One region of the Streptomyces sp. NPDC096079 genome, then DNA from elsewhere that is predicted to be linked to it. Evidence: riboswitches for the same ligand, from Rfam matches in the RefSeq annotation. Region 1 holds a riboswitch; each other region holds the start of a gene.
The links. Region 1 has a riboswitch for S-adenosylmethionine ahead of ABTY59_RS15730 (IclR family transcriptional regulator). Riboswitches for the same ligand answer to the same signal wherever they lie in the genome.

Region 1 (10,199 bases):
CCCGGCCCGTACACGTTGTGGTACCGCAACGACACGGCCGTACCCCCGACGGCCCGTGCCCATGCGGTGGCCAGGTGCTCCTGCGCCAGCTTGGTCGTCGCGTAGACGTTCCGTGGATCGGCCGGCGCGTCCTCACCCACCAGCCCGGGCACCAGTTCGGCCGCGCAGCGCGGACAGCGCGGCTCGAACCGGCCGGCCTCCAGGTCCGCCACCGCCCGAGGGCCCGGCCGCACCACACCGTGTGCGCGGCACTCGTAGCGTCCCTCGCCGTACACCACCATCGACCCGGCCTGCACGAACCGGCGCACCCGGGCCTCGGCCATGCCGGCCAGCAGCACCGCCGTGCCCAGGTCGTTGCAGGCGACGTAGTCCGGAGCGTCCGCGAAGTCCTTGCCCAGACCGACCATGGCGGCCTGGTGGCAGACGGCGTCCACCCCGCGGAGCGCGCCGCGCACCGTCTCCGCGTCCCGGACGTCGCCCCGGACGAACTCGGCGTCCGGCACCTCGGGGGCCCTCGGGTGGGCGGCCGGCAGCAACGCGTCCAGCACCACCGGCGTGTGTCCCCCGGCCGCCAGCGCGGCGACCACCTCCGAGCCGATGAATCCGGCTCCTCCTGTGACGAGTACTCGCATGCCCGGCACGCTACGGACTCCGCTTACGCGGCGCCCGCTCCCGCACCGTGCCGTAAGAGTTCCGTCACGAGCCCTCGGTGTCGCTCGCGCGCCTAAGATCACCGGGAACACACGGGAGAGGTGGCGGACATGGCGGACCAGCGCGTGTACCTGGTGACCGGCGGCGGAACGGGGATCGGGGCCGCGACCGCGCTGGCACTGGCCCGGGAGGGGCACAAGGTGGCGGTGTCCGGGCGGCGGCCCGAGCCGCTGCGGCTGGTCGCGGAGGAGAGCGGCGCCCTGCCCGTACCGTCGGACATCGGGGACCCCGCCGCGGTGACCTCGCTCGTGGAGACCGTGGTCGGCACGTACGGACGGCTCGACGGTCTGGTCCTCAACGCCGGCATCGGGCGGGGCGGCGGGGTGGGCGAGGTGACGCTCGAGGACTGGGACGAGGTCATGCGGACCAACCTCACGGGTCCGTTCCTGCTGCTGCGCGCCGCGCTCCCCCACCTCCTCGACGCCCGCGGCGCGGTGGTCGCGGTGGCCTCGGTGTCCGCACTGCGCAACGGCGTCGGGAACGCCGCCTACGCCACCTCCAAGGCGGCGCTGCTCCAGCTGTGCCGCTCGCTCGCGGTCGACTACGGGGGCGCGGGCCTGCGCGCGAACACGGTGTGCCCGAGCTGGGTGCGCACCGACATGGCGGACCGCCGGATGAACCGGTTCGCCGACGAGGCGGGCCTGGAGGGGAACGGTCTGGAGGCGGCGTACGAGGAGGTGACCCGGGTCCTGCCCGCCGGGCGGCCGGGTGAGCCGCGCGAGGTGGCGGAGGCCGTCGCCTGGCTGCTGTCCCCCGCCGCTTCGTTCGTGAACGGTGCGGTGCTCACCGTCGACGGTGGCGCGACGGCGCTCGACCCGGGCACGCTCGGCTTCGAGTTCCGTCTTGAGCCACGCGCCCCTCGGGCCTGACCGGCCGTCACGGCCGGGGGCGGGGTCCTGCTCCCTCGGACGTACCGACGGACGGACGGGCGTCGCCGAGCGGCGCCCGTCCGTCGAGCGCTGTCAGCCGGTGGGGCGACCGGTCGCGGTGAGCTCGGCCAGACTGGTCCAGGGGCCCCGGCCGCCGGCCTCGGTCAGTGCCCTCAGGCGTAGGTAGCGGCCGGGTTTCGCGCTGAACGCGACCCGCGTCGCCGCCGCCGTGTCGGGGAAGGTGCCCGTGGCCACGGGGGTGCCCCAGGAGCTCGTACTGTCCGACACGTACAGCTCGTAGGAGCCGATGCGGCCGTTGACGCCACCGTCCTGGCGGGGAAGGTGCGTGACGGAGTCGACCTCGTAGCGCGCGCCCAGATCGATCTGGATCTCGTGCGGGAGGGCGGCCGCGTTGCCGGACCACCTCGTGTGCCAGAGGGTGGCGGGGTTGCCGTCGATCGCGTTGGCCGCGGCGCCGTTCTCGGCCGCCTTCTCCTCGCTGTCGGCCCGGACGACGCTCCAGCCCGTCTGGCTGATCGGGGCCGATCCGCCGACCGTGGTGCCGGTCGGGACGGTGAGGGCGGTGGCCGTGAGCGTGAACGCGGCGCCGGTGGTTCCGGTCTTCACCCAGAGCGTGCCGGAGCGATCGGCTGCGTCGTAGTACCAGCCGGTGGTGGCGGCGTCGTACGCGGCCTTGCCGCTCAGTGCCGGGAGACTGGTGGTGCCGACGCGGACCGCGCCCGGGGCGCTCGCGCTGCGCAGGGTGAACTCGTATCCGCGGGACGCCGGTTTGCCCGTGTAGGTGCCGGTGGGCGCTCCCACCGAGACCGTCACGTCGCCGGTGCCCGTCGTGGGTGCGGTGACGTCGACCCGCTGCCGTGCGGAGGCGCCGTTCTTGTAGTCCCGGGTGACGCCGTCGTCCTCGTAGAGGCTGAAGGAGGAGTTGCCGCGCGGCTGGATGTCGTAGGTGAGGGTGGAGACGGGCTTCTCGCCCGTGTAGTTCATCTGCGGCCACATCGGCACGATCGCGCCCGCCTTGACGAAGAGCGGCAGGGTGTCGAGGGGTGCGGAGTAGCCGTTGAGCCAGCCGGGTCCGGTGTAGACCTTCCCGGTCCAGTAGTCGGTCCAGTTGCCGGCGGGCAGGTAGATGCCGTCACGGGTGGACGTGTCGGAGACGACGGGGGCGACGAGGAAGGAGTCGCCCGCCATGAACTGCCCGCTGGTCCGGTTCCCGCGCGCGACGGGGTCGTCGGGGTACTCCAGCACCATCGCCCGGGTGGAGGGGACGCCGGTGTCGGACGCGTGGCGGCTCATCGTGTACAGGTAGGGCATCAGCCGCATCTTGAGGTGCAGGTACTTGCGGTTGATCGACTGGTAGGGCTCCGGGAAGCGCCACGGCTGCTTGTCCTGGTAGCCGGCCGCGGGGTTGGTCGCGCCCCAACCGGACATGGTCATGAACGCCGGGGTGAAGGCCTTCCACTGCAGGTCGCGCACGTATGTCCGCGGGCTCCCGCCGAAGATGCCGTCGACGTCCCCGCTCGCGTAGTTCAGGGCGGACAGACCGGCCCCCGCGATCGCGGGGACGTGCCAGCGCATGGCGTCCCAGGTGCCGGAGGTGTCTCCGGTCCACACGACGGCGTTGCGCTGCGTTCCCGCCCAGCCGTCCACGGTCCATACGAAGCGGCGCGCGTCGGAGTTGTTCTCGATCCCCTCCACGGCCTGCTTCACGCCGTTGAAGGCGGTCTTGTAGCCGCCTCCGATCCAGGCGACGTCCGTCTTCACCGCTCGCGAGCCCGCCGTACCGACCTCCCAGCCGATGCCGGACAGGCCCGTGGACGTCCACAGTCCGGTCCGGAAGCCCTTCTCCTTCAGCTGCGCGGCCGTGCCGGGGAGGTCGGTGTAGCCGCAGCCGTAGCCGTCGTTGGGGAGGAACCAGCCGGAGGGCATGTTCGCGGCGCGGGCGTCGGCGGCGTAGCCGACGACGTCGGGGGTCGTCTGGTGCCGGAGCCGGTCGTGGTCGCCCTGGTAGGCGGGGTTCGACGCGTTGAAGCAGTCGGCGTTGCCGAGTTCGAGGCCCCAGATCGGGGCGAGGAACGGCTTGCCGGTGACGTCGGTGTAGCCGTTCAGGACGTCCTTGAGGGAGTTGCCGGCGAAGTACCAGGCGTCGAAGCGGTTCTCGTTGTGGCGCAGGGAGGTGGGCGCGCCGAAGGAGTACGACCCCGGGGACCAGGTGTTGCGCATGACGCCGTAGCCGTTGGTGGACATGTAGAAGGGGGCCGGGCTGGCGTTGCTGTTCTCGGTCCACTGGTTGGACACGGCGACGGGGACGGTCTTGTCCCTCAGGGCCCATTCGCCGAGCCGCAGCCCTGTGCCGTAGAACTGCTCGTCGGCCGCCCGGGTGAGGAACTGGGTGGTCTGCGAGCCCGTCCAGGTCGTGGGCTGCGACTCCGCCCACAGGAGGGTCGCGTCGTCCGCCCGGTACAGGGCGAAGGTCAGCGGAGCCTTGTTGACGCGCAGGCTGATCGACGGTGTGGCGATGCGGTAGTACGAGCCGGTGTCGGTGAGTGTCGCCCCCACCGCGCCGAAGGCGGTGTTGACGGCGAGGTCTCCCCCGGCCGGGTCGTCGGTGAAGGAGCCGTTGGGCGAGAGCCAGACGCGGAGGACGTCCGCGCGGGCGATCACGACGCGGGCGGCGGCTCCGCTCGACGTGGTGATCGTGAAGGTGTCGCCGGAGCGGCTCACGCCGGTGGCGTTGCCGGCGGTGGCCGCCTGGGCGGCCGGTGCGGGAAGGACGACGGCCAGGAGGGCCGCGATCAAGGTCGCGGCCAGGGTCAGCGCGATCCGTCTGAGGCTCGGTCGTGGCAGGGCGCGCGGGACGGCGGCGGTCATGCGACTGGTTCTCCTCACGAGGTCGGCGGCGTCGGCGGGTGCGGCGGCGCGGTCGTTGGAGCTGTTCCTGTCGGGGCGTGAGACATGGCAGCAGTGACAGGTGCATGACGTCAAGTGCGCGAACGGACACGGTTACGAGCAGCTTCGCGCACACGGAACCCGAGGGACGCGTACCCGCCGCGTCCCGCTCCGCGCCGACCGGCACTCCCGTGGCGGCCCGCGTCGCGGTGCCGCGGGGCCGACGCCGGAAGGCCCGCCCACCGGTCTGCCGGTGGGCGGGCCTTCGACGTGGCGCGTCTCGGTCAGCCGGTCACGGTGATCTGCTGGGCCGGGTCCGTGGTGTCGCCGAGCTGGTACGTGGCGCTGAAGGTCGCGGACTGATTGCCGGTCGGACAGAGGAAGCCGCCCGTGGCGGTCGCGGGGACGGGGCGTTGACGATGGCCAGCGCGGACGGACTGCCGTTGGTCCAGGTGCCGTTGACGGCGGTCGGTCCGGCCGGCGAGGCGGTGATGGTGCAGCTGGCGAGGCCACTGGTCTTGAGGACGACGCCGCCCTTGGGGATGGTGAAGCCGCCCGTGACGGGGGCGCCGTTCTGGAGGGAGAGCGTCCAGGGGCCGTTGGTCGCGTTGCTCGTGATGGTCACGTTCACGCCGAAGATGCTGGTGCTGCACCCGCTGAAGCTGGGCGGATTGACCGGTACGGAGACGGGGCCCGCGGCGTTGTGGTTGCCGGGGGCGGCGGGGATGGCGTTGTTGGCTCCGCTCGTCGGCACGGAGGCGGAGACGGTGCAGGTCATCGTGGTCGACCCGGCGACGAAGGTGGCCTTGCCGGTGAGCTTGGCGGAGAAGGAGTGGCCGGCCGGCAGGACGGTGGTCGAGGCGGCCTGGGTGCCGGCGGCCCCGAAGGAGAGGGCGCCGGCGGCAGCGAGGCCGGTGAGGGACACGAGCAGCTTGGACATGAGATCTCCTCGTTGATCGACGGTGGGGTGCGAGGAGGTGCGGGTCGTCGCATGGTGCCGTGCGCGGGGTGCCGTTGCGCACGGTGTGTACGCATGGTGCGTGGGGGGTGACGCGCAAAGTGACTAGAGAGTAGAACCGGCCGGTAGGGGTGTCCAGGCAGGTTTCCGGCCACTACTGACAGATCGTCAGATCCACTGACCCGAACGTCGTGCGTGACACCGCGACCCGCCCCCGTGCCGACGACGGCGCCGACCGACCTGACCTGGCGTTCGACGCGCCCGGGAAGCCGTTGGCAGCCACCCCCCGGAGTCTTGTATGGTTCTCCGCGAATCATCCAGAGGGGTGGAGGGACCGGCCCTACGAAGCCCCGGCAACTCCCCGTTCGACTCGGCGCTCATCGTTCGCGCCGCGCCGTCGGGATCAGTGCCAACTCCGGCCTGCGCCAACGTGGCGCAGGAAAAGATGAGGAGACACGGTGCTCTCTGTGCTGCCTTTCGCCCCGGCTCTGTCCGCCCCGGGCCTGTCGCGTACCCGCCTCACCCTGTCCGCCCCGCGCATGTCGCGTACCCGTCTCGTGATCACCACGGCATATCGGCCGACCGCTTCGGCCCTTCCCCGCTGATCATCCCCACCCTCCCCGCACGAGGCCTCCGCGAGCCGGTCGCTCGCGGATCGAGACTGGAGTACCCCCTCATGGACATTTCGGATATTTCTAGCGGAGTCGGCGTCCTCGACAAGGCCGCCGTGATCCTCGGCGCGCTGGCGGCGGGCCCGGCCACTCTGGCGGGGCTGGTCTCCGCCACCGGCCTGGCGCGGCCCACGGCCCATCGACTGGCCCTCGCGCTCGAACGCCACCGCATGGTGGCCAGGGACATCGAGGGCCGATTCGTCCTCGGCCCCCGACTGGCCGAGCTCTCGGCCGCCGCGGACGAGGACTGCCTGCTGGCCGCGGCCGGTCCGGTCCTCGTCTCCCTCAGGGACGCCACCGGCGAGACCGCGCAGCTCTACCGGCGCCAGGGCGCGCTGCGCGTCTGCGTCGCCGCCGCCGACCGGACCTCCGGCCTGCGCGACACCGTGCCGGTGGGGGCCACCCTCCCGATGAAGGTCGGATCCGCCGCCCAGGTGCTGCTCGCCTGGGAGGACCCCGAGCGCTTCTACGAAGGGCTGCAGGGCGCCAGCTTCACGGCCACCGCGCTCAGCGGCGTACGACGCCGGGGCTGGGCCCAGTCGATCGGTGAGCACCAGCCCGGCATGGCCTCCGTCTCGGCTCCGGTCCGCGGCCCGTCCGACCGCGTCGTGGCCGCCGTCACGGTCACCGGGCCGATCCAGCGCCTCACCCGGCAGCCCGGCGCCCGGCTCGCCAAGGCCGCCGTCGACGCGGCCGACCGCCTCACCCAAGTCGTCGCCCTCGCGTGACCCGGGACGCCTCGCCCCCGGTATTCCGGTCGACAGCGCCCCTCCGCGCCGGGCAGAGTGGCCTGCCGTGACAAGCAGTGAACTGTGGAGCCGCGCGACCGCCGACCGCTACGACGCCGAGGAGACCGAGATGTCCTCGGCCGCCGTCCTCGGACCGACGCTCGACTTCCTCGCCGACCTCGCCGGAGACGGCCCGGCACTGGAGTTCGCCATCGGAACCGGACGGGTGGGCGTCCCGCTCCGGGAACGCGGCGTGCCGGTGGCCGGCATCGAGCTGTCCGCGCACATGGCAGCCGTTCTCCGGCGGAAGGCCGACGCCGACCTCCTCCCGGTGACCATCGGAGACATGGCCACCACCGTCGTCCCCGGTGAGTTCTCCCTGGTCTACCTCGTCTACAACACGATCACGAACCTGCTCACCCAGGACGAGCAGGTCGAGTGCTTCCGCAACGCCGCACGGCACCTGGCACCGGGCGGGCGGTTCGTCATCGAACTGGGCGTGCCGCCCCTGCGGTTCCTGCCGCCCGGCCAGGTCGCCGTGCCGTTCGACGTCTCCGAGCGCCACCTCGGCTTCGACACCTTCGACCTGGTCGAGCAGGTCCTCGTCTCGCACCACTTCACGCGCGAGGACGCGGAGGGCCGCTACCGGCGGGACAGCTCCCGGCACCGGTACGCCTGGCCCGCGGAGCTCGACCTGATGGCGCGGATCGCCGGACTGGAGCTGGAGCGCCGCGTCGGGGACTGGGACGGGACGGCCTTCACACAGGACTCCTCGAAGCACATCTCCGTGTGGCGCAGGCCCGCCTGACCCCTGTGGTCGGCCGCCCGCCCCGGCGCACCGAAGCGGCTTGCCCCGCCCGTCACCCCCGGGGCCCGCAATGACCTGCGCACGAAGCCACTTTGACGCGAGAAACGCAACTTCGACAGGGCCGGTGGAGCCAGCTACCTTCACCTGGACTTCGGCGATCGCCCACGGTCGCGCAGGAGTTCGTTCCGGTTGAGCCACCCCGTACGGGCGCGCTCACGCCCTCACGAACCCGCGCCCCGACGCGTACGCCACCGCACCGGCCTCGGAGAGACGCATGCCCCATCTCGCGCTGTACACCTTCGGCGTCCTGTCATCGCCACTCGCCGACCCCGGCCCCCTCACGCGTGACCTCCACGACAGCGGCGAGGTCATCTACCAGAGGATCAGCCGGCACCCCGGGTACCTCGCGCACGCGGAACCGTCTCCCGGCGGCCGGGGCGCGCACTTCGACCTGGACTGGGGTGTGTGGGGCGAGTTCGCCGTGCCGCCCTGGTACGGCAAGGGCCGCACCGCGGAGACCGTCGCCCTGGCCACGACCCTCTCGCTCTGGACCGACGCGCGTTCCGCCTTCGACGCCGTCTACACCGGTCTGCACCGGGAGGCGCTGGCCAGGCGTTCCGACTGGTTCGAGAGGTCGGCACACCCCAATCACGTGTTCTGGTGGGTCCGGGAGGGCGTGATACCCCTCTGGCGCGACGGGGTGTCCCGGCTGGAGCACCTCCAGGAGCACGGCGCCACGCCGGACGCCTTCACCTTCCACCACTCGTTCGACCCCGAGGGAACCCCGACGAGGATCAAGGGCATCGGTCCGGAGAGCGGCCCGGTTCGCTGACCGGGCCTCCTCGGAGCGTGCGCGCGGTCCGCCGTCCCCGGGCGTTGGCCCGACCGGGTCCCAGGTCGTCGTACCCGCCGGTGTCGGCCCGCGGGCGGATGCCGTGCCGGTGAGGATCGGTGCATGGGCGTCGTTCTGCCGGTTCTCTTCGCACTGCTCGCCGCGTTCAGCAACGCACTGGCCACGGTGCTCCAGCGGCGTGCGGCGCTCACGGTCCCGCAGTCCGACTCGTTCCGGTTCGGACTCGTCCTCGACCTGTTGCGCCGGCCCTTGTGGCTGGCCGGCATCCTCGCCGTCATCGCCGCCGGTGTCGGACAGGCGGCGGCGCTCGCGACCGGCCCACTGGCCCTGGTGCAGCCGCTGTTCGTGCTCGAACTGCCCCTGGCCCTGCTGATCGCCTCCCTCATGACGCACGAGCGTCTGCCCGGCCGGCTCTGGGCCGCCGTGGCCGCGGTCGTGGCCGGGCTGGGGGTGGCGCTCGCGGCCGCGTCCCCCGCCGGCAACCGCACCCATCTGGAGCTCGACCGCTGGGTGCCGGCCCTGGTGGCCTGCGGCGCCGCCGTGGGAGTCCTCACCGCCTTCGGACTCCGCAGACCTCCGGGACGCGCGCGGGCCGGGTGTCTCGGCGCGGCGACGGCGATCTGCTACGCGCTCACCGCCGCCCTCATGAAGACCTCGATGCACATCCTCACCGAGGGCGGCATCGGTGCGTTCCTGACGGCCTGGCAGACCTACGCCTTCTGCGTGGCGGGGATCGCGGCCCTTCTGCTGCTCGAACACGCCATGCAGGGCGGACCGCTCATCGCCTCGCAGCCCGCCCTGACCCTCGGCGACGCCACCGTGAGCCTGTGCCTCGGTGTCCTGCTGTACGAGGAACACGTGCGGTCCGGCTGGTGGCTGCTGCCTCAGCTCGCGGGCATCGCGCTGATCGTCCTGGGAGTGTTCGCGCTGACCCGCGGCGGCGCCCGCACCACCTGACCTCAGGGTGGCGCGCCCGAGGCGTCCGGGGGCCGGGTCAGGGGGCGGGCGGTGGGACGAAGACGCGTTCCAGCAGGGAGTACAGGGCGTCCCTGTCCTGGTCGCCCAGTCCGTCCAGGCCCTCGTGCGTGGTCCGCATCTTCGCGCGGATCGCGTCCGTGACGCGCTCGCCCTCGCTGGTGAGGGTCACGTACTTCACGCGCCGGTCGGCGGCGCCCGCCTCTCGCCGCACCAGGCCGCGCTTCTCCAGCCGGTCGATGATGCCGGTCATGTTGGAGGCGTCGCAGGTCATGGTCTCGGCCAGGGCGCGCATCGCGGCCGGGCCCCGGCGGAGCACGGTCAGGGCCCTGCCCTGGCTCGCCGTGAGGTTCTCACTCGCCGCCGCGACGGTGAAATCGCCGTAGTAGACGCCGAGGGACACGGAGAGCAGCTCCATGAGCTGGGCCGTGTGCACGCGGGGAGCTTCTGTCATGCGGGCCACTCTACCGACAGGTACTTGACTACCTCAAGCATTGACCTCTACCGTCCCCCTATTGCATGAGGTTATCAAGCATCAAGGTTGTCAAGCAGTTCTCGCAGTTGCCCCGAGGAGCGTCCCCCGTGACCGTCACCGCGTCCCCCACGTCCCGCGCAGCCCAGATCCTGTCCCGCCCCGTCGCCCTGAACGGCCTGACCGTCCCGAACCGCATCGCGATGGCGCCGATGACGCGGATGTTCTCCCCCGGCGGCGTCCCCGG
Region 2 (10,199 bases), on a different contig from region 1:
CCTTCCCCGACACGACCATGCCGGAGAAGGAGAAGAAGGACATCATCGCGTACGTCCAGGCCGTCAACAGCGACAAGGCCGACAACCCGGGCGGTCTCAAGCTCGGTGGCCTCGGCCCCGTCAGTGAGGGCCTGTTCGCCTGGGTCTTCGGTCTGGGTGCGCTGATCGCAGTTGCCATCTGGGTCGCGGCCCACACCGCTAAGGCCAAGAAGTCATGAGTAGCCAAGAGATTCCAGAAGAGAACCTGCCGGCAGGGCAGGACACCGCGCACGGCGCGGTGAAGGTCGCCGACGACCCGTTCGCCGACCCGGGCCTCCCGCCCCACAAGCCCCGCATCCAGGACATCGACGAGCGGGCCGCCCGTCGGTCCGAGCGCACGGTCGCCTTCATGTTCACGCTGTCGATGCTGGCCACCATCGGCTTCATCGCCTCGTACGTGATCTTCCCGGTCGACAAGATCGTGTACATCTGGCCCCTCGGCCGGGTGTCCGCGCTCAACTTCGCCCTGGGTCTGACCCTCGGTGCCGCCCTCTTCTTCATCGGCGCGGGCGCGGTCCACTGGGCCCGCACCCTGATGTCCGACGTCGAGGTCGCCGACGAGCGTCACCCGATGGCGGCGTCGCCCGAGGTCAAGGCGAAGGTCATGGCGGACTTCGCGGCCGGTGCCGCGGAGTCGGGCATGGGCCGCCGCAAGCTCATCCGCAACACGATGTTCGGCGCGCTGTCGCTCGTACCGCTCTCCGGCATCGTCCTGCTGCGTGACATGGGCCCGCTGCCCGAGAAGAAGCTCCGGGTCACCCTGTGGTCCAAGGGGCTCCAGCTCATCAACATGAACACGCACGAGCCGCTGCGTCCCGAGGACGTCGCGGTCGGCTCGCTGACCTTCGCGATGCCCGAGGGCCTCTCGGAGCACGACGAGCACTTCCAGACCGAGATCGCCAAGGCCGCCCTGATGATCGTCCGGATCCAGCCGGAGGACATCAAGGACAAGCGCGAGCTCGAGTGGTCGCACCAGGGCATCGTCGCGTTCTCGAAGATCTGCACCCACGTCGGCTGCCCGATCTCCCTGTACGAGCAGCAGACGCACCACGTGCTCTGCCCGTGCCACCAGTCCACCTTCGACCTCTCCGACGGCGCCCGCGTCATCTTCGGCCCGGCCGGTCACGCCCTCCCGCAGCTGCGGATCGGCGTGAACGACAAGGGCTTCCTGGAGGCGCTCGGCGACTTCGACGAGCCCGTCGGTCCTGCCTTCTGGGAGCGCGGATGAGCACCGTGACCGAAACGAAGAAAGCACCCGCCGGCGAGCGGGTCGCGGACTGGGCCGACGGCCGCCTGGGGATCTACACGCTGGCCAAGGCCAACATGCGGAAGATCTTCCCGGACCACTGGTCCTTCATGCTGGGCGAGGTCTGCCTCTACAGCTTCCTCATCATCATCCTGACGGGCGTCTACCTGACGATGTTCTTCCACCCGTCGATGAACGAGGTGGAGTACGTCGGACCGTACGTCCCGCTCCAGGGACAGCTGATGTCCGAGGCGTTCAACTCGACCATGCACATCTCCTTCGAGGTGCGCGGTGGTCTGCTCATCCGGCAGATCCACCACTGGGCGGCGCTGATCTTCCTCGCCGGCATGTTCGTGCACATGATGCGCGTCTTCTTCACCGGCGCGTTCCGCAAGCCGCGTGAGATCAACTGGCTGTTCGGCTTCCTGCTGTTCTTCCTGGGCATGTTCACCGGCTTCACCGGTTACTCGCTCCCGGACGACCTGCTCTCCGGCACCGGTGTCCGCTTCATGCAGGGCGCGATCCTGTCCGTGCCGGTCGTCGGCACGTACCTGTCGATGTTCCTGTTCGGCGGCGAGTTCCCCGGCGGCGACTTCGTCGCCCGGTTCTACTCGGCGCACGTGCTGCTGCTCCCCGGCATCATGCTGGGCCTCGTGGTCGCCCACCTCATCCTGGTGTTCGTCCACAAGCACACGCAGTTCGCCGGCCCCGGCCGGACGAACAACAACGTCGTCGGCATGCCGCTGCTGCCCGTGTACATGGCGAAGGCCGGAGGCTTCTTCTTCCTGGTCTTCGGTGTCATCGCGGTCATCGCGGCGATCGCCTCGATCAACCCGATCTGGGCCATCGGCCCGTACCGCCCGGACCAGGTGTCCACCGGCGCCCAGCCCGACTGGTACATGGGCTTCGCCGAGGGTCTGATCCGTGTCATGCCGGGCTGGGAGATCAACCTGTGGGGCCACACGCTGGTCCTCGGCGTGATGATCCCGCTGGCGATCTTCCCGGCGGTCCTCGCGGCGATCGCGGTCTACCCGTTCATCGAGTCGTGGATCACCGGCGACAAGCGCGAGCACCACATCGCGCAGCGCCCGCGCAACGCTCCGACGCGCACCGCCTTCGGTGTCGCCTGGATCACCGCGTACATGATCATGCTCGTCGGTGGTGGAAACGACCTCTGGGCGACCCACTTCCACCTGTCGCTGAACTCGATCACCTGGTTCGTGCGGATCTTCTTCTTCGCCGGCCCGGTCATCGCCTTCGTCGTCACGAAGCGGATCTGCCTCGGCCTCCAGCGCCGCGACAAGGACAAGGTGCTGCACGGCCGCGAGTCGGGCATCATCAAGCGCCTGCCGCACGGTGAGTTCGTCGAGATCCACGAGCCGCTCAGCCAGGGCGAGCTGCACCGCCTCACCGCGCACGAGCAGTACGAGGCCGCGGAGCTTCCGCCGGCCGTCGACGACAACGGCGTGGAGCGCAAGATCGGCGCCATGGAGAAGCTGCGGGTCAAGCTCAACAAGGGCTACTACGGCGACGACAGCCAGATCGCCAAGCCCACGGTCGAGGAGTACAAGGAGATCCAGAGCGGCCACGGCCACCACTGATCACCTGAACACCTGACCTTGTAGGTCGCCACGGCGAGAGCCCCGTCCATTCGATGGACGGGGCTCTTTGCCGTCCCCGGAGGTCGATAGGGTGGGACCGTATCCGTCACGTGATCATCAGGAGCTGCCATGAGCGCTGCGACCCCCGCTGGAGGACCTACCACGGCGGGCCGCTCCTGGCCCGTCCTGCTGAACGGCCTGCTCGACGGCAAGGACCTCTCCGCCGACGACACCGCCTGGGCGATGGACCTGATCATGAGCGGCGAGGCGACCGACGCGCAGATCGCCGGGTTCATGGTGGCGCTGCGTGCCAAGGGCGAGACCGTCCAGGAGATCACCGGCCTGGTGCGGACCATGTACGCGCACGCCAACGTGATCGAGGTGCCGGGTCCCGCCGTCGACATCGTCGGCACCGGCGGCGACGGCGCCAAGACCGTGAACATCTCCACGATGGCCTCGATCGTCGTCGCCGGCACGGGCGCCAAGGTCGTCAAGCACGGCAACCGGGCCGCCTCCTCCGCGTCCGGCTCCTCCGACGTCCTGGAGAAGCTCGGCATCAACCTCGACCTGACCCCGCGCCGGGTCGCCGAGGTCGCCGAGGAAGCCGGCATCACCATGTGCTTCGCCGTGAAGTTCCACCCCTCGCTGCGGCACGTCGCCGCCGCCCGCGGCCAGCTGGGCATCCGGACCACCTTCAACGTCCTCGGCCCGCTCACCAACCCGGCCAAGGTGCGGGCCCAGGCCGTCGGCGTCGCCGACCCGCGCATGGCCCCGGTCGTCGCCGGGGTCTTCGCCGAGCGCGGCAACTCCGCCCTCGTCTTCCGCGGTGACGACGGCCTCGACGAGCTGACCACCACCTCCACCTCCCGCGTCTGGGTGGTCAGGGACGGCGGCGTCACCGAGGAGCGCTTCGACCCCAGGGACGTCGGCATCGACCTCGTGCCCCTGGAGGCACTGCGCGGCGCCGACGCCTCGTACAACGCCGACGTGGCCCGCCGGCTGCTCGCGGGGGAGACGGGTCCGGTACGGGACGCCGTGCTGCTCAACGCGGCGGCGGCGCTCACCGCCCTGGAGCCCGGCGCGGGCACCCTCGTGGAGCGACTCGGCGCGGGCATCGCGAAGGCGGCCGAGTCGGTCGACTCCGGTGCGGCCCGCCGCACGCTGGAGCGGTGGATCGCGGCCAGCAACGCCTGAGCCCGTGTGAACGGCGCGTGTCGGCCCCGTCCCGGATGGCGGGACGGGGTTGCGGCGTCGTGATCGCCTGGCATAGGTTCGGGAACAGGTCATGAGTGACAGCTGCAAGGCCCCGGCCGGCTGTCCGGCAACCCTCCGTCCGTGGCGGGGTGCCCCGGGTGAAGACCAGGTCGTACGGCAGAAGCCTGCGGCAAGCGCGGACCCCTGCGCGTCACCCTGGGGTCCTTGGTCCTCTAGGGAGCGTCGTCTCGTGAGCAAGCGAATGCGTTAGGGCCCTTCCGGCCCCTCTTCCCCTCATCACCCGTACGTGGCGCGGCCCTTCGCGCGCTGCTGCCCTGCGGGCCCTTTCACGCCTTTTCGCGCCCCTTTTATGCCGGGAGATACCGCCATGTCCGCACGCCCGAACGCCGCCACCGCCACCGTCGACTCCGCCGCCGCCGACTCCGCCGACCCCTGCTGCGCCGCCCCGCTGCCGGTCCTCGGCCGGGACGTCACCGTCCCGCTCGTCACCGGCGGCGAGGTCACCTACGCGGCGCTCGACTACGCGGCCAGCGCTCCGGCGCTCCAGCGGGTCTGGGACGACGTGGCCGCCTACGCCCCCTACTACGGCAGCGTCCACCGCGGGGCCGGCTACCTCTCCCAGCTCTCCACCGACCTCTTCGAGAACAGCCGCGCCACCGTCGCCGAGTTCCTCGACTGCCGCCCCGGCGACCAGGTCGTCTTCACCCGCTCCACCACCGACTCGCTCAACCTGCTCGCCGCCACGGTCCCGGCAGGCTGCCAGGTCTTCGTCTTCGAGACCGAGCACCACGCCTCGCTGCTGCCCTGGAGGGACGCCCGCGTCACCTACCTCAACGCACCCCGCACCCCGCAGCAGGCCGTCGAGACCCTGGAGCGCGCCCTCGCCGACCGCGACCCCTACGGCCCCGCCCTCGTCTGCGTCACCGGCGCCTCCAACGTCACCGGCGAGCTGTGGCCGGTGAAGGAGCTCGCCGCCGCCGCGCACGCCCACGGCGCCCGGATCGTGCTCGACGCCGCCCAGCTCGCCCCCCACCACCCGGTCTCCGTCCGCGAACTCGACGTGGACTGGGTCGCCTTCTCCGGGCACAAGCTGTACGCGCCCTTCGGCTCCGGCGTCCTCGCCGGCCGTGCCGACTGGCTCCAGGATTCCGAGCCCTACCTCGCGGGCGGCGGCGCCTCCCGCAAGGTGGCCCGCCGGGCCGACGGTGGTGTGGACGTGGAGTGGCACACCACCGCGGCCCGGCACGAGGCGGGTTCGCCGAACGTGATCGGCGTCTACTCGATCGCCTCCGCCTGCAAGGCGCTCACCGAGGCCGGCTTCGACTCCCTCGTCGCCCGCGAGCAGCACCTGATCGACACGGTCCGCGCGGGCCTCGCCGAGGTGCCCGAGGTGCGGGTCCTCTCGCTCTTCGGCGACGACGCGCCCCGCGTGGGCGTCATCTCCTTCGTGGTGGAGGGCTGGAACAGCTCCCACTTCGCCGCCGCGCTCTCCGCCGAGTACGGCATCGGCGTCCGTGACGGCCTCTTCTGCGCCCACCCGCTGGTCCGCACGCTGCTCGGCAGCGACCCGCAGGACCCGGGCGAGTGCGGCGCGCCCGAGGCGGCGCCCGGGGAGCGTTCGCTCAACGCCATCCGGGTGAGCTTCGGCGCCGGTACGCCGGACGAGCACGTGGAGCGGTTCGTCGGCGCGGTGAAGGAACTCGTCCGGGACGGCGCGCAGTGGAAGTACCGCACCGAGGACGGCCGCTGCGTCCCGGACCGCGGCTGATCAGTCACTCGTACGGGTGAAGGGGGCCTCCCGGTCGGGAGGCCCCCTTCAGTGCTGCCGCGCGTCCGGCGTCAGGACTCCAGGCCGATGGCGAAGGCCGCCTCCAGATCGTGCTGGGAGTACGTCCGGAACGCGACGTGCGTGTCCGTGGCCTCGACGCCGGGGATCTTGCTGATCCGGCCGGGGATGACGTCCGCCAGGTCGTCGTGGCGCGGCACCCGGACCATGGCGATCAGGTCGTACGTACCGGTGACCGAGAAGACCTCGCTGACGCTGTCGAGCGCGGCGATCGACTCGGCGATCTCGGGGATGCGGTCCACGCTGGTCTTGATGAGCACGATCGCGGTGATCACGGCTGGCTTTCTCCCTCGGTCGCCGCGGCTGGGGCTTTCACTCTATCCCCACCGCGGAACCGCCCCCAGGCGTAGAGGAAGCCGACGCAGAAGCCCACCACATGGGCCAGATAGGCGACCCCGGGCCCCGCGCCCGCCTCCCGCGCGGCCAGCCACTGGAGCGTGAACCAGAAGATCAGCACGATCCAGGCGGGGAAGCGCAGCGGCAGGAAGAACAGGAAGGGGAAGAGGCTGGTGACCCGGGAGCGCGGGAAGAGGAAGAGGAAGGCCCCGAGCACCGCCGAGATCGCCCCGGAGGCGCCGACCAGGGTCTGCTCGCTGTCGGCGTGCGCCACCGCGTACCCGAGCAGGGCGACGTAGCCGGTCCCCAGATAGAAGAGGCAGAACTCGACGGGCCCCATGCGTTCCTCGGCCATCGCGCCGAAGACGTACAGGAAGAGCATGTTTCCCAGCAGATGGAGCCAGCTGCCGTGGACGAAGAGCGCGGTCAGCGGGGTGAGCAGGGCCCGGGGGTCGCCGCCCATGAGCTCCGCGGGCACCACGCCCCAGCGGCGGAAGTAGTCGCTCTGGGCGGCCAGGAGCGCGTCCCCCGAGCCGTACCCCGGATGGAGTCCGGAGACCGGGCTGATCAGGAAGAGCAGGCAGCAGGCGGCGATCAGCCCGTACGTCACCGTGGGTCCGCCGCGGACACCCCGCCAGGCTCCGAGGGCCGCGCCCCGCCAGTCGATCATGGACAGATCATGGCGTACCGGGGCCGAAGTGGACAGAGTGCCTCGCCGTGCCCTGCCCTCCCCGCGAGGCCGTAGGGTTACGGGCACCACCGACCGCAGTTCGACGGCGCACCGCGGCTCCCGCACCTGAGTACCACGCAACAGGAAGAAGGACGGCACCGATGACGACGGTTCCCCTGCCGACCGACGAGACCCGCTGGCGCTGCACGCTCTGCGGCAATCTGACCCGCTTCGACGTGACCCGGTCCTCCAAGGTCGTGGAGTACGTCCATCTGGACCTCGCCGGTGACCCGACGGTCGAGGAGCGGCAGGTGGTCAGTGAGACCATCGAGTCGGTCCGCTGCCGCTGGTGCAACGCGGTGGACCAGATCGAACTGGTGGACAGGCCGGGCGCCGCCTCCTGAGGGACGGCGCGGACGACATAGGGGTGACGGATCGTGGAGCAGCCCGCGCACGGTGGTGAGCCGGCCGGCGCGGCAGGTGACGCTGCCGAGGCGCTCGAGCACCCACTGCCGGAAGGCGTACGGCGGCGGGTCGTCGCGCTGGTCGCGGACGCCTTCGGCGGGCTCACCGTCGCGGAGCTGCCCGCGCCCCTGCGGCAGTACGCCCGCTTCACCGCGAGCCGGCGGGCCAAGTTCGCCGGCAACGCGATGGCCGCCGCGCTGGAGAGCGACCCGCTCTTCCGGCAGCGCATCGGCGAACGGTTCAAGCAGGCCCAGCCCGAGCTGGCCGGAGCCGTGGAGACCGGCACCCCGCCCGCGGCCGCCGACCCCGTCGACGTGGCGGCGGCCGCCTATGTGCTGCGCCCGCCCGGCTGGGTCAAGCTGGTCGCGGCCGCCGGCGAGGAGGCCCAGCGCGCCGACGCCGAGCGGGTCGACGAGGCCGGCCGGCGCGAGCTGGAGCGGCTGCGCGAGGAGCTCGCCGCCGCACAGGACCGCTCCCGGGACGAGACCGAGCAGCTCCGGCGCGATCTGGAGTCCGCCCGCAAGGAAGCGGAATCGCTTCACCGCAAGCTGCGCAGCGCCCAGAGCGACGTCAAGCGGGGCGAGGCGGCGCTGCGCAAGGTCCAGGGCGAGATCGAGGCCGCGCGGGCGGAGTCGGCGGCCCAGGTGTCGGCCGCCGAGAGCGAGACGCGGCGGCTCAGGGCCCGGCTCGGCGAGGTCGAGGCGGCCCTGGAGGCGAGCCGCAGGACCGCGCGCGAGGGGCGCTCCGTGGAGGACATGCGGCTGCGGCTGCTGCTCGACACCGTGCTCGACGCGGCACAGGGGCTGCGGCGCGAACTGGCGCTGCCGCCCGTCTCGGTGCACCCGGCGGACACCGTGGACGCGGTGGAGCCGGGCAGGATGTCGCCGAAGGACATCGCGGCGCGGGCGCTCTCCGAGACGGACCCGGCGCTGCTCGACCAGCTGCTCGCGCTGCCGCAGGCGCATCTGGTCGTCGACGGCTACAACGTCACCAAGACCGGCTATCCGACAATGCCGTTGGAGAAGCAGCGGCTGCGGCTGCTCGGCGGGCTCTCGGCCCTGGCGGCCCGCTCGGGCGCCGAGGTCACCTGCGTCTTCGACGGGGCGGAGCTGGCGGCGCCGGTGCTGCTCGCGCCGCCGCGCGGGGTGCGGGTGCTGTTCTCCAAGCCCGGTGTGACGGCGGACGAGTTGATCCGCCAGCTGGTCAGGGCGGAGCCGCCGGGCCGGCCGGTCGTGGTGGTCTCGACCGACCGCGAGGTGGCCGACGGCGTGGCGAAGGCGGGGGCGCGGCCGGTGGCGTCCGCCTTGTTGCTGAAGCGGCTTTCGCGCCTCTCGTGACGCATTTCAAGTGTTGGGTGATATGCCCGAATTCTGGATGGCGCACCGTCAAGTGCCCATCACGGGCCGTGTGATGTATGTAAATAAAGTGGTGCGTGGGCGAGATTTTTGCCAGTGGGATTTGAACTGATCACAACTTGGTCACTAGGGTCGAGCCTCGAACCTTCGCGCGGTTGATCACCCATCCGGGGTGGCGGCGGAGGAACCGCCTGCCCGTGACCGGTTGGGCGGCTCTGAGGAAGAAGGAGCTCGCCTTCGTGGCGTCCCACCGTCGTCCCAAGCAGCCGAGCCGTACCCGTGTGACCGTGTTCACCGCGGCCGCGGCCGCTGCAGTCGCCCTCTCCGCCCAGTCCGGCGCCCAGGCCGCCCCCGCGCAGCCGAAGATCGACGACGTCAAGTCGAAGGTCGACAAGCTGAACCACGAGGCCGAAGAGGCCACGGAGCAGTACAACCTCGCCGACGAGCGCCGCGGCAAGCTGCAGAAGGAGATCGGCCAGCTCCAGGACAAGGTGGCCCGCGGCCAGCAGGAGCTCAACACCCTGCGGGACCAGATCGGTTCGGTCGCCAGCGCCCAGTACCGCTCCGGCGGCATCGACCCGGCGCTCCAGCTCTTCCTCTCCGCCGACCCGGACACCTACCTCGACAAGGCGTCCGCGATCGACCAGATCAGCGCCCAGCAGGCCGACGTGCTCACGTCGATCCAGGCCAAGCAGCGCACGCTCGCCCAGGAGCGGGCCGAGGCGACCGCCAAGCTCGCCGACCTCGAGGACGTCCGCAAGACCCTCGGCGAGAAGAAGAAGAAGTTCCAGGGCAAGCTCGCCGAGGCCCGGAAGCTCCTCAACACCCTCACCGCCGAAGAGCGCGCCAGGATGCAGGAGAAGGAGCAGCGCGCCAGCCGCGCCGCCGGTGAGCGCGTGAACCTGGGCAACGAGGTCCCGGCCTCGCAGCGCGGCGCCGCCGCCCTCGCCGCCGCCGGCACCCAGGTCGGCAAGCCGTACGCCTCCGGCATGGAGGGCCCCAACTCGTACGACTGCTCGGGCCTGACCCAGTGGGCCTACGGCCAGGCCGGCGTCGACCTGAGCCGCACCACCTACACCCAGCAGAACGACGGTGTGAAGATCGGCCGCAGCCAGCTCAAGCCGGGCGACCTGGTCTTCTTCAACGGCCTCCAGCACGTGGGTCTGTACGCGGGCAACAACACCGTCCTGCACGCCCCCTACCCGGGCGCCTACGTCCGCTACGAGTCCATGAACACCCTGGGCTCGTTCATGTTCGGCGTCCGCATCTGACGCACGCCGACCCGCTCCGCCATGCCGCCCGAACGGGTGGTTCGCGGTGACGCGCACTGACCTGACGCCCCGCCGGTGACCTGTGTTCTCCGGCGGGGCGTCACTTTGTGTGCCCGGCACCTTCGTTGGACGAGGGCTGATCAGCGGCTACTGTC
Region 3 (10,199 bases), on a different contig from region 1:
CCACGTCGAGCCGGCGGCGCATCAGCTCGAAGTACGGTGCGAGCAGCTCCGGGCTGACGCCCTGCCCCTCGGCGGTGGCCAGGAACGTCGGCGTGCCCGCCACCTGCATCGCGAGGTTCGACACCACGCCCTCGGTGTAGTCGCCGGACCGCAGCTGCGCGGCGGTGCCGTGGACGCTCCGGGACATGGCGGCGAGCCAGTCGGCGAGCAGCGGGGCGAAGGCGACGGGGTCGATGTCCTCCCGGCGGATCAGCGCGAAGGCGTGCGCGGCCCCGGCGAACATCCCGTACATGGCGCTGAGCAGGGCCACGTCGTGCAGGGCCGCGAAGCCGGCGTCCCCGCCGACGTACGTCGTGCCCGCCGGCACGGCCAGGGCCGCCCGGTGTGCCGCGAAGAGCTCCGGCGAGCCGCTGTAGAAGACGTAGCCGCCGGCCCCGGGAACGCCGATCATCGGCGGGACGGCCATGATGCCGCCGTCCAGGTAGCGGGCGCCCCGCTCCTCGGCCCAGGCGGCCCTGGCCCGGGCCTGGGCGGGTGTCGTGGTCGTGAGGTTGACGAGGTCCTTGCCGGTGAGGTCGACGCCGTCGAGGGCGGCGCCGACGGAGTCGTCGTCGAGGAGGCAGAGCACGACGAGGGTGTTCGCCGCGACGGCCGCGCCCGCGCTGTCCGCGGGCTTCGCGCCCTCGGAGGCGAGGGCGTCCGCGCGGGCCGGGGTCCGGTTCCAGACGGTGAGCGGGTGCCCGGCGGCGAGCCAGGTACGGGCGAGGGCGGTGCCCATGGCGCCGAGTCCGAGGAGGGAGAGGGGGGAAGGGTTCGCTGTCATGCCCACAAGGCTGCGCCGGGCCTCTGACCTGCTCAAGTACCCACTTCCAGGTGGGTGGTTACCCTGGGGTGAGCGAACAGGTCAGGAGGGTGCGGCGGGATGGCGACACGGAACCGGCCGGGGGACGGGGACGGCCACGTCTGCGGGATCGACACCGCGATGGAGGTGATCGGCGGCAAGTGGAAGGTGCTCATCCTCTGGGCGCTCCACGAGCAGCCGCACCGCCGCTTCGGCGAGCTGCGCCGACTGGTCCCGGGCATCACGGAGAAGGTCCTCGCGTCCCACCTCCGCGAACTGGAGGCGGACGGCGTCGTCGACCGCGTCTCGTACGACGAGGTCCCGCCCCGCGTCGAGTACGCCCTGACGGAGGACGGCCTCCGCCTCAACGAGGCCCTGGAGCCCCTGGCGGCCTGGGGCAGGGTGCGGCAGAGGGCCTCCTAGGAGGCTCCGGTCCGGCCCGCGCCCCACCGGGTGGCGCTAGCCCCTGAGGTCCTCCAGCTGGTCCAGGAACCAGCGCTGCGGGGGGAGTGCCGTGGCGGCGGTCGCCAGGCGCTTCGTGCGGTCCGTGCGCTCCGCCGGGGGCATGGTCAGGGCCGTGTGGAGGGCCTCAGCGGTCTCCGTCACGTCGAAGGGGTTCACCGTGAGGGCGTCCTCGTGGAGTTCCTCGTACGCCCCCGCCTCCCGGGACAGGACCAGGGCGCAGCCGTTCTCCGAGACGACCGGTATCTCCTTGGCCACCAGGTTCATGCCGTCCCGCACCGGGTTCACCAGGGCCACGTCCGCCAGGCGGTAGGCGGCGAGGGAGCGGGGGAAGTCGTCCTCGACCGAGACCAGGACCGGCTGCCAGTCCGCCGTGCCGAACTCGGTGTTGATCTCCGCCGCCAGATCGGAGACGGCCGCGGTGTACGCGCGGTACGACTCCAGGTCCTGGCGCGAGGGGTAGGCCGAGGCCAGGTGGACCACCCGGTCGTGCCATTCCGGGCGGTTCGTGAGGAGTTCGCGGTAGGCCCGGAGACCGCGCAGGATGTTCTTCGAGAGCTCGGTGCGGTCCACGCGGACGATCGTCCGGCGGTCGCCGATCTCGCCGCGCAGTGCCGCCAGGCGGTCGTCCACCTCCGGTCGGTACGCCAGTGCCCGCAGCTCCTCGCCGTCCACGCCCAGGGGGTACGTCGCCACCCGGGTCCGTCCCAGGTCGCCCGCGCAGGCCTCGAACGCCTCGGCCCAGGCGCGCGTGTGGAAGCCGAGGCGGTCCGCGCCGAGCATCCCCCGGAGCAGCTCCTCGCGGACGTCCGCCGGGAGCATCCCCAGGTACCCGGGTGAGGCCCAGGGGGTGTGCGTGAAGTGGGCGATGCGCAGGTCGGGGCGGAGCTCCCGCAGCCGGCCCGGGACGAGGGCCAGGTGGTAGTCCTGGACCAGGACCGCCGCGCCCGGTGCCGCCTCCGCGGCCAGGCTGTCCGCGAAGGCGTGGTTGTACGCGCGGTACGACTCCCAGCGGCGGCGGAACTCCGCGTCGAAGACCGGCTCGCGCGGGACGTCGTACAGATGGTGGTGGAGGAACCACAGCACCGAGTTCGCGATGCCGTTGTACGCGTCGGTGTAGGTCGCCGGGTCGATGTCCAGCATCCGCACGCCCGGCTCGGCCGTCCCGCGTCTCACCGCCTCGCGGTCGCCGTCGCCGAGCGCGGCGCACACCCAGAGGCTCTCCCGGGCGTCGATGGTGCTCAGGGCCGACGCCAGGCCGCCGCCGCCCTTGCGGGCTTCGAGCGAGCCGTCCTCGCCGAGCGCGTACGAGACCGGGCCCCGGTTGGATGCCACGAGCACAGTAGCCATGTGGCGAACCTAGCCCGTCTCGTAAACGCTCAAACGTACGTATACGAGACGGGCTGATCCGGCCACGGGCGGTCACCGCAGGTCAGTCGCGCCGGCCGCGCATCGCCGCCTTCGCCACCAGGCCCGTCGCCGCCAGCGCCACCGCGAGGGCGCCCAGCAGCCAGAGGCGCTCGCCGCTGCTTCCGGTCTCCGCCATGGAGCCGGGGCCCGCGCCCGCGCCGGTGTGGTGGCCGCCCTGGGGGCCCGGGGCCGGGGGTGCCGGGGAGGACGGGCTCACCGGGACCGTGCGGGGCGCGCCGGCTTCCCCGGAGGAGGGTTCCGGTCGCGCCGGGGCCGGTGCGGGCTCCGCCGGGGTGGGCGTGGGGGGCGGGGTCGGCTCCGGGGCCTCCAGCGTCGGGGCCTCCAGCTTCGGGGCCGTCGTGCAGGACGGGTCCGCGCTGCCGTCTCCGCAGGTGGAGCGCGGGGTCTCCACCTCCACGCCGGCGCGGAGCCTTCCGTCGCCCGTCGCCGGGTCCTTGATCGTCACCGAGTAGGTGACGGTCGCCGTCTTCCCGGCCGGGATGGTCCCGACGTACCCGATCCTCCGCTTCTCGTACGAGACCGTGCCCAGGTCGGTGCGCACGTCCCCGTTGTAGTCGGCGTCGTCCAGGTTCGCCGTCAGGTCGTCGCCGAACCGGGCGTTCGGGTAGTCGGTCCCGCTGACGTTCCTCGCGGTGATCGTGTACGTGAGGGTGTCGCCCGGCTTCACCGTGTGCGGGCTCGCCGTCTTGGTGACCTCCAGGTCCGGGACCGGTACGGAGAAGGCGAGCGCGGACGGCACGTAGGTGTCGCCGCTGGTGGAGAAGGTCAGGTCGGCCGAGCCGGCGCCGGGCGGGACGGCGCCGGCCGGGACGTCGAAGGCCTTGGCGTCGATGCCCAGGCTGTCGGTGAGCTTCGGGGAGAGCGCGCCGTCGGCCTCGCCGACGAAGAAGCCGTCCGTGGTGCCGGTGGGGGGCGCGGTGACGTTCCTGCCGTCCACGAGGAACCTGTCGCCCGGCGTGTTCCGGTCGCCCTCGTACGCGGTCACGCTCGCGCGGACCGTCCCGGGGCTCCGGTGGAAGCCGTCCACGGTGATCGTGGTGGCCGGCGAGGTGGAACGCTGGAGGACGTGGCCGCCGTAGACGCGGACGTTCCGCCGCTCGGGGGCCTTCACCGGGTCCGGGCCCGGGAACGCGTGGACGACCGTGAGGGACCAGCCCGCCACGCAGCCCTTGCCGTCGGCCGCCCAGAGGTTGCCGACCGCCACCCGCGCGTCCGTCCCCGAGACGCCCGCGAAGGCGGCGGTCACGTCGGACTCGCCCGTGTAGTAGTGCGGGCCGCCGGTGTCGGCCGGGTCCGCGACCATGCTGTCGATCGAGACCGGGGTCGCCGCCCCCGCCCCCACCGTGATCACGGGGGCCGTCGTCGTCGGGTCGCCGGGGGAGCGCCCGACGTCCGCGCCGGAGATGTCGCAGCGCTTCAGCCGGGCACCGCCCGGGCCCTTGTACGTGCCGTCGTTGCCGCCCCAGAAGAGGCGGGCGTACGCGACCCGGGCGCCCGCGGGGATCCTCACGTGGCCGGTGCTGGAGCCGAAGGCGTCGCTCCCGGTGCCGGCCGCGTCGATCCGCCGCATCACGAAGGTGTTGTTGTCGTCCGCGCCCCGGCCGGACGCCGCCGTCGCGCAGCGCGCCGCCGGCTCGGCCGGGGCGGTGGGGCAGCCCATGACCGTGTTGCCGATCGTGGTGAAGTCGCCGTACAGCGACGCGGCGTACCGCTCGCCGAAGGGCTCGACCACGTCCGCGGCGACCGGGACGGCCGCCGTGAACGCGATCGAGCCCGCGGTGAGCCCGATGACCGCGAGCAGTCTGCTCAGGTGGTGTCGTCTGAAGCGCATAAAAGGGCAATTTATGCAAAACGGATCATCGTGGGGGTTACGCCACGCGGCGCCGCGCGTACTCCGTGATCTCGGCCATCGGCGGCCGCTCCTCGGTGTCCACCGCGTACGTCCGCGGCTCGAAGCCCTTCTCGCCCCGCTCGAACTGCGTCAGCCTCGGCCGCACCAGATGGCCCCGCGAGAGCCGCAGCTGCGCCGTCCGGTAGATCGCCGCCGCCATCCGGCCCAGCGCCTGCCCGTCCTGGTGCCGGTGCTTGCGCACCCCCACGTCCACCTGCGCGAGCGCGTCCAGGCCCACCGTGTGCAGGGCGTCGACGAGCAGGCCCAGCTCCACGCCGTACCCGACGGGGAACGGCAGCCGTTCGAGCAGCGAGCGGCGCGCGGCGTACTCGCCGCCCAGCGGCTGCACGAAGCCCGCCAGCTGCGGCCAGTGGAGGTTGAGCAGCGGGCGCGCCACCAGCTCCGTGACCCGGCCGCCCTGGCCCGGGGTGTCTCCGAACGGGCGGTCGTACATCGCTTTGACGAAGTCCACGTCCGGGTCCGTGAGCAGCGGGCCCACGATCCCCGTCACGAAGTCCGCCGAGAAGTCCCGCAGGTCCGCGTCCACGAAGCACACGACGTCCCCGCCCGTCACCATCAGCGACCGCCAGAGCACCTCGCCCTTGCCGGGCACGGCCGGTATCCGGGGGAGTATCGCGTCCCGCGCGACCACCCGCGCCCCGGCCGCCGCCGCCACCTCCGCCGTGCGGTCCGTGGAGCCCGAGTCGATCACCACCAGCTCGTCGACGAGCGGCACCGCCTCCGTCATCAGCTCGCGGCGGATCACGGCGACGATGTCCCCGACCGTGGCCTCCTCGTTCAGCGCGGGCAGGACGACGCTGACCTTCGTGTTCCGCTTCGCGGCGAGGATCCGCTCCAGCGGCCGGTCCGCCACGGACCAGGACCGCCGGTCCAGCCAGCGCTCCACCTCTTCCAGCACGTGATCTCCATCTCGCGGTTCGGACGGCCGGTTCAAGGTTCCGGGCCTTCGGTTACAGTCTTGAACAACGCGGATGCCCGATGCACGTCGGGGTGCCGACCGCGTCGGAGCGCAGGAACGAAAGTCCACCACGCTTCACAATCGAATACCGCTCATCCAGAGGGGCAGAGGGAAACGGCCCGTTGAAGCCCCGGCAACCCTCCAGTCGGTTCGTCTCGTCCTCCAGCGAGGTCCCCGGCTAGGGAAGGTGCCAAATCCGTCTCATGGCGAAAAATTCGTCATGGGAAAGATGAGGAGAAAGGGCCTCGCCTCCATGGCTGTTCAGACCGTCGCACCCACCACCGTCGACCTCGGTCCCGCGTCCGGACTTTCCTGTCGCGAATGCGGTGAAATCTTCCCGCTCGGACCGATCTTCGCCTGTGAGCTCTGTTTCGGACCGCTCGAAGTCGCGTACGACCTTCCCACCGGCGACCCCGAGGCGCTGCGGAAGCAGATCGAGGCCGGCCCCGCCAACATCTGGCGCTACGCCCCGCTGCTGCCCGTCCCCGCCGACGTCGCGGACAAGCCGAACCTGAACCCCGGCTGGACCCAGCTCGTCCAGGCCGACAACCTCGCCGCCGCGATCGGCGTCGCCCCCGGCAAGCTCTTCGTCAAGGACGACTCCGGCAACCCGACCCACTCCTTCAAGGACCGGGTCGTCGCCCAGGCGCTCGAAGCCGCCCGCGCCTTCGGCTTCACCACCCTCTCCTGCTCCTCCACCGGCAACCTGGCCGGCGCCGTCGGCGCCGCCGCCGCCCGCGCCGGCTTCCGCTCCTGCGTGTTCATCCCGCACGACCTGGAGCAGGGCAAGGTCGTCATGGCCGGTGTCTACGGCGGTGACCTCGTCGCCATCGAGGGCAACTACGACGACGTCAACCGCTTCTGCTCGGAGCTCATCGGCGACCCGCTCGGCGAGGGCTGGGGCTTCGTGAACGTCAACCTCCGCCCGTACTACGGCGAGGGCTCCAAGACGCTCGCGTACGAGATCTGCGAGCAGCTCGGCTGGGTCATCCCCGACCAGCTCGTCATCCCGATCGCCTCCGGCTCCCAGCTCACCAAGATCGACAAGGGTCTGCAGGAGCTCATCAAGCTGGGGCTCGTCGAGGACAAGCCGTACAAGATCTTCGGCGCCCAGGCCGAGGGCTGCTCCCCGGTCTCCGCCGCCTTCAAGGCCGGCCACGACGTCGTCCGCCCGCAGAAGCCGAACACCATCGCCAAGTCCCTGGCGATCGGCAACCCGGCCGACGGCCCGTACGTCCTCGACATCGCCCGTCGCACCGGCGGCGCCGTGGAGGACGTGAACGACGAGCAGGTCGTCGAGGCCATCAAGATCCTCGCCCGCACCGAGGGCATCTTCGCGGAGACCGCGGGCGGCGTGACCGTCGGCGTCACCAAGAAGCTCGTCGAGGCCGGTCTGATCGACCCGGACCTCACCACCGTCGTCCTCAACACGGGCGACGGGCTCAAGACCCTGGACGCGGTGGCCGACACCTCTCAGGCGACCGTCACCATCCGCCCGAGCCTGGACGCGTTCCGCGACGCCGGCCTGGCCGTCTGAGTCCGTCCGCTTCCCCGGCCCCCCGAAAGGTTTCCGAAGACATGGCCGTGAACGTCCGCATCCCCACCATCCTCCGCACCTACACGGGCGGGCAGTCCGAGGTCCAGGCCGAGGGTGCGACCCTCGCCGAGGTCATCGCGGACCTGGAGAAGAACCACACGGGCATCGCCGCCCGCGTCCTGGACGACCAGGGCAAGCTGCGCCGCTTCGTCAACGTCTACGTCAACGACGACGACGTGCGCTTCGAGCAGGGCCTGGAGACGGCCACCCCGGCCGGCGCGGGCGTCTCGATCATCCCCGCCGTGGCCGGCGGCTGCTGACCCCGCTTTACCCGTCGGTACGAATTGCCCCTTCCGCGCGATAAGCGGAAGGGGCAATTCTGCATGGTTGAGCGCGGTAGAGTTGGGGAAGTCCCCTCCGCTGCGCATGCCGGACGCATATGAGAATGCGTCCCCGCACGACAAGAAGCAGCCAAAGTGCCCGCGTGTTGTGTACGTTCTGCGCGTTTTGCCGGGCCCGACTTGCCCCGTAATTCCGGGGATTCTCCCCAATTCCCCTTTCCGGGGCGCCCAGAATTCTCGGTCGAATGACCTGTTGCAGAGGGCAGTTGGGCAGATACATTCAGCGGCGGTCGACGCGTTCCGGCGCAGGGTCTGACCCGGGTCCGCGAGGTGCGGTCCCGCGCAAGGGCCAGTAATAGGGGAGTTAGGCATGGCTCAGGGCACCGTCAAGTGGTTCAACGCGGAGAAGGGCTACGGCTTCATCGCGGTAGACGGTGGTGCGGATGTTTTCGTCCACTACAGCGCGATCCAGATGGATGGCTACCGCAGCCTCGAAGAGGGCCAGCGGGTCGAGTTCGAGATCTCGCAGGGCCAGAAGGGTCCGCAGGCGGACATGGTCAAGCTCGCCGTCTGAGCGCGGCGCGATCGGCCACCGACGCAACGCCGTCGAGGGGTCCGCATCCCTGAGGGGATGCGGACCCCTCGCGCGTTCCCGAACCTCGCGGGAGAGGTGCCCGATCCACGAGAGTCGCTTGCACTCGCATGGGTCGAGTGCTAATCATTGGCGTTAGCACTCGGAAGGTGAGAGTGCTTACGAGGATCGGGCAGACGAGGTCCGCGGCCAGGTGGGGCAAGGAACCATCGGGTACGCAGGCCGTCCGTCGCGGGCGTCGGCGCGGTCCTGGAGCGTTATCCACCCCATGTCCGGGAGGACCACTTCACATGGCCAAGATCATCGCGTTCGACGAGGAGGCCCGGCGCGGTCTCGAGCGCGGCATGAACCAGCTCGCTGACGCCGTCAAGGTCACCCTCGGCCCCAAGGGCCGCAACGTCGTCCTCGAGAAGAAGTGGGGCGCCCCCACGATCACCAACGATGGTGTCTCCATCGCCAAGGAGATCGAGCTCGAGGACCCGTACGAGAAGATCGGCGCCGAGCTGGTCAAGGAAGTCGCCAAGAAGACGGACGACGTCGCCGGCGACGGCACGACCACCGCCACCGTCCTCGCCCAGGCGCTCGTCCGCGAGGGCCTGCGCAACGTGGCCGCCGGTGCCAACCCGATGGCCCTCAAGCGCGGCATCGAGAAGGCCGTCGAGGCCGTCTCCGGCGCCCTGCTCGAGCAGGCGAAGGATGTCGAGACCAAGGAGCAGATCGCTTCCACGGCCTCCATCTCCGCCGCCGACACCCAGATCGGCGAGCTCATCGCCGAGGCGATGGACAAGGTCGGCAAGGAAGGCGTCATCACCGTCGAGGAGTCCCAGACCTTCGGTCTGGAGCTGGAGCTCACCGAGGGCATGCGCTTCGACAAGGGCTACATCTCGGCGTACTTCGCCACCGACATGGAGCGCATGGAGGCGTCGCTCGACGACCCCTACCTCCTGATCGTCAACTCCAAGATCTCCTCCGTGAAGGACCTCCTTCCGCTCCTGGAGAAGGTCATGCAGTCGGGCAAGCCGCTGCTGATCATCGCCGAGGACGTCGAGGGCGAGGCCCTGTCGACCCTGGTCGTCAACAAGATCCGCGGCACCTTCAAGTCCGTCGCGGTCAAGGCCCCGGGCTTCGGCGACCGCCGCAAGGCCATGCTGAACGACATCGCCATCCTCACGGGCGGCACGGTCATCTCCGAGGAGGTCGGCCTCAAGCTCGAGAACGCGGGCCTCGACCTGCTCGGCCGCGCCCGCAAGGTCGTCATCACCAAGGACGAGACCACCATCGTCGACGGTGCCGGTGACAGCGAGCAGGTCGCCGGTCGCGTGAACCAGATCCGCGCCGAGATCGAGAACTCCGACTCGGACTACGACCGCGAGAAGCTCCAGGAGCGCCTCGCGAAGCTGGCCGGCGGCGTGGCCGTCATCAAGGCCGGTGCCGCGACCGAGGTCGAGCTCAAGGAGCGCAAGCACCGCATCGAGGACGCCGTTCGCAACGCGAAGGCGGCCGTCGAGGAGGGCATCGTCGCCGGCGGTGGCGTGGCCCTGCTCCAGGCGTCGAACGTCTTCGAGAAGCTCGAGGCCGACCTGGCGGGCGACGAGGCCACCGGTGCCAACATCGTCAAGCTGGCCCTTGAGGCCCCGCTGAAGCAGATCGCGGTCAACGCCGGTCTCGAGGGCGGCGTCGTGGCGGAGAAGGTCCGCAACCTGCCCGTCGGCCACGGCCTGAACGCCGCGACCAACGAGTACGTCGACCTCATCGCCGAGGGCATCATCGACCCGGCGAAGGTCACGCGCTCCGCTCTGCAGAACGCCGCGTCGATCGCCGCGCTGTTCCTCACCACCGAGGCCGTCATCGCCGACAAGCCGGAGAAGGCCGCCGCGCCGGCCGGCGGCGGCATGCCGGGCGGTGACATGGACTTCTGATCCTGACGGATCGGCAGTTCATCGCTGAACGCGAACGAGGGCGGCACCCCCTGGTGGGGGTGCCGCCCTCGGGCGTTTCGCGGAACGGTCGACGGATCAGCGCACGTCAACGCACGTCGACGTAGTCCCCGCCCGCCGAGGCCGGCGAGTGGAAGTGCCGGTAGTCGGCGGAGTAGTGGCGGATCCGCCAGGTGCCGTCGGCGCTC

Region 2: another riboswitch for S-adenosylmethionine. It lies ahead of ABTY59_RS12825 (aminotransferase class V-fold PLP-dependent enzyme); the one in region 1 lies ahead of ABTY59_RS15730 (IclR family transcriptional regulator).
Region 3: another riboswitch for S-adenosylmethionine. It lies ahead of thrC (threonine synthase); the one in region 1 lies ahead of ABTY59_RS15730 (IclR family transcriptional regulator).

What each region holds. Positions count from the first base shown of each region.
Region 1 covers NZ_JBEOST010000006.1:302,877-313,075, reverse strand. Annotated here, with positions in the region: gene ABTY59_RS15750 (NAD-dependent epimerase/dehydratase family protein) at 1-632, opposite strand, end outside; gene ABTY59_RS15745 (SDR family NAD(P)-dependent oxidoreductase) at 762-1,580, shown strand; gene ABTY59_RS15740 (TIM-barrel domain-containing protein) at 1,674-4,469, opposite strand; gene ABTY59_RS15735 (hypothetical protein) at 4,780-5,427, opposite strand; SAM riboswitch class I at 5,756-5,897, shown strand; gene ABTY59_RS15730 (IclR family transcriptional regulator) at 6,122-6,844, shown strand; gene ABTY59_RS15725 (class I SAM-dependent DNA methyltransferase) at 6,912-7,652, shown strand; gene ABTY59_RS15720 (DUF3291 domain-containing protein) at 7,927-8,484, shown strand; gene ABTY59_RS15715 (DMT family transporter) at 8,608-9,462, shown strand; gene ABTY59_RS15710 (MarR family winged helix-turn-helix transcriptional regulator) at 9,500-9,934, opposite strand; gene ABTY59_RS15705 (NADH:flavin oxidoreductase) at 10,063-10,199, shown strand, end outside.
Region 2 covers NZ_JBEOST010000005.1:89,237-99,435, forward strand. Annotated here, with positions in the region: gene qcrC (cytochrome bc1 complex diheme cytochrome c subunit) at 1-218, shown strand, start outside; gene qcrA (cytochrome bc1 complex Rieske iron-sulfur subunit) at 215-1,267, shown strand; gene qcrB (cytochrome bc1 complex cytochrome b subunit) at 1,264-2,886, shown strand; gene trpD (anthranilate phosphoribosyltransferase) at 3,016-4,080, shown strand; SAM riboswitch class IV at 4,168-4,283, shown strand; gene ABTY59_RS12825 (aminotransferase class V-fold PLP-dependent enzyme) at 4,469-5,869, shown strand; gene ABTY59_RS12830 (Lrp/AsnC family transcriptional regulator) at 5,941-6,222, opposite strand; gene ABTY59_RS12835 (rhomboid family intramembrane serine protease) at 6,219-6,953, opposite strand; gene ABTY59_RS12840 (hypothetical protein) at 7,115-7,357, shown strand; gene ABTY59_RS12845 (NYN domain-containing protein) at 7,391-8,755, shown strand; gene ABTY59_RS12850 (C40 family peptidase) at 9,013-10,044, shown strand.
Region 3 covers NZ_JBEOST010000015.1:48,508-58,706, reverse strand. Annotated here, with positions in the region: gene ABTY59_RS26520 (NAD(P)-dependent oxidoreductase) at 1-823, opposite strand, end outside; gene ABTY59_RS26515 (winged helix-turn-helix transcriptional regulator) at 923-1,264, shown strand; gene ABTY59_RS26510 (alpha,alpha-trehalose-phosphate synthase (UDP-forming)) at 1,301-2,653, opposite strand; gene ABTY59_RS26505 (DUF7927 domain-containing protein) at 2,736-4,565, opposite strand; gene ABTY59_RS26500 (glucosyl-3-phosphoglycerate synthase) at 4,603-5,544, opposite strand; SAM riboswitch class I at 5,694-5,840, shown strand; gene thrC (threonine synthase) at 5,834-7,141, shown strand; gene ABTY59_RS26490 (MoaD/ThiS family protein) at 7,183-7,461, shown strand; gene ABTY59_RS26485 (cold-shock protein) at 7,853-8,056, shown strand; gene groL (chaperonin GroEL) at 8,365-9,993, shown strand; gene ABTY59_RS26475 (hypothetical protein) at 10,100-10,199, opposite strand, start outside.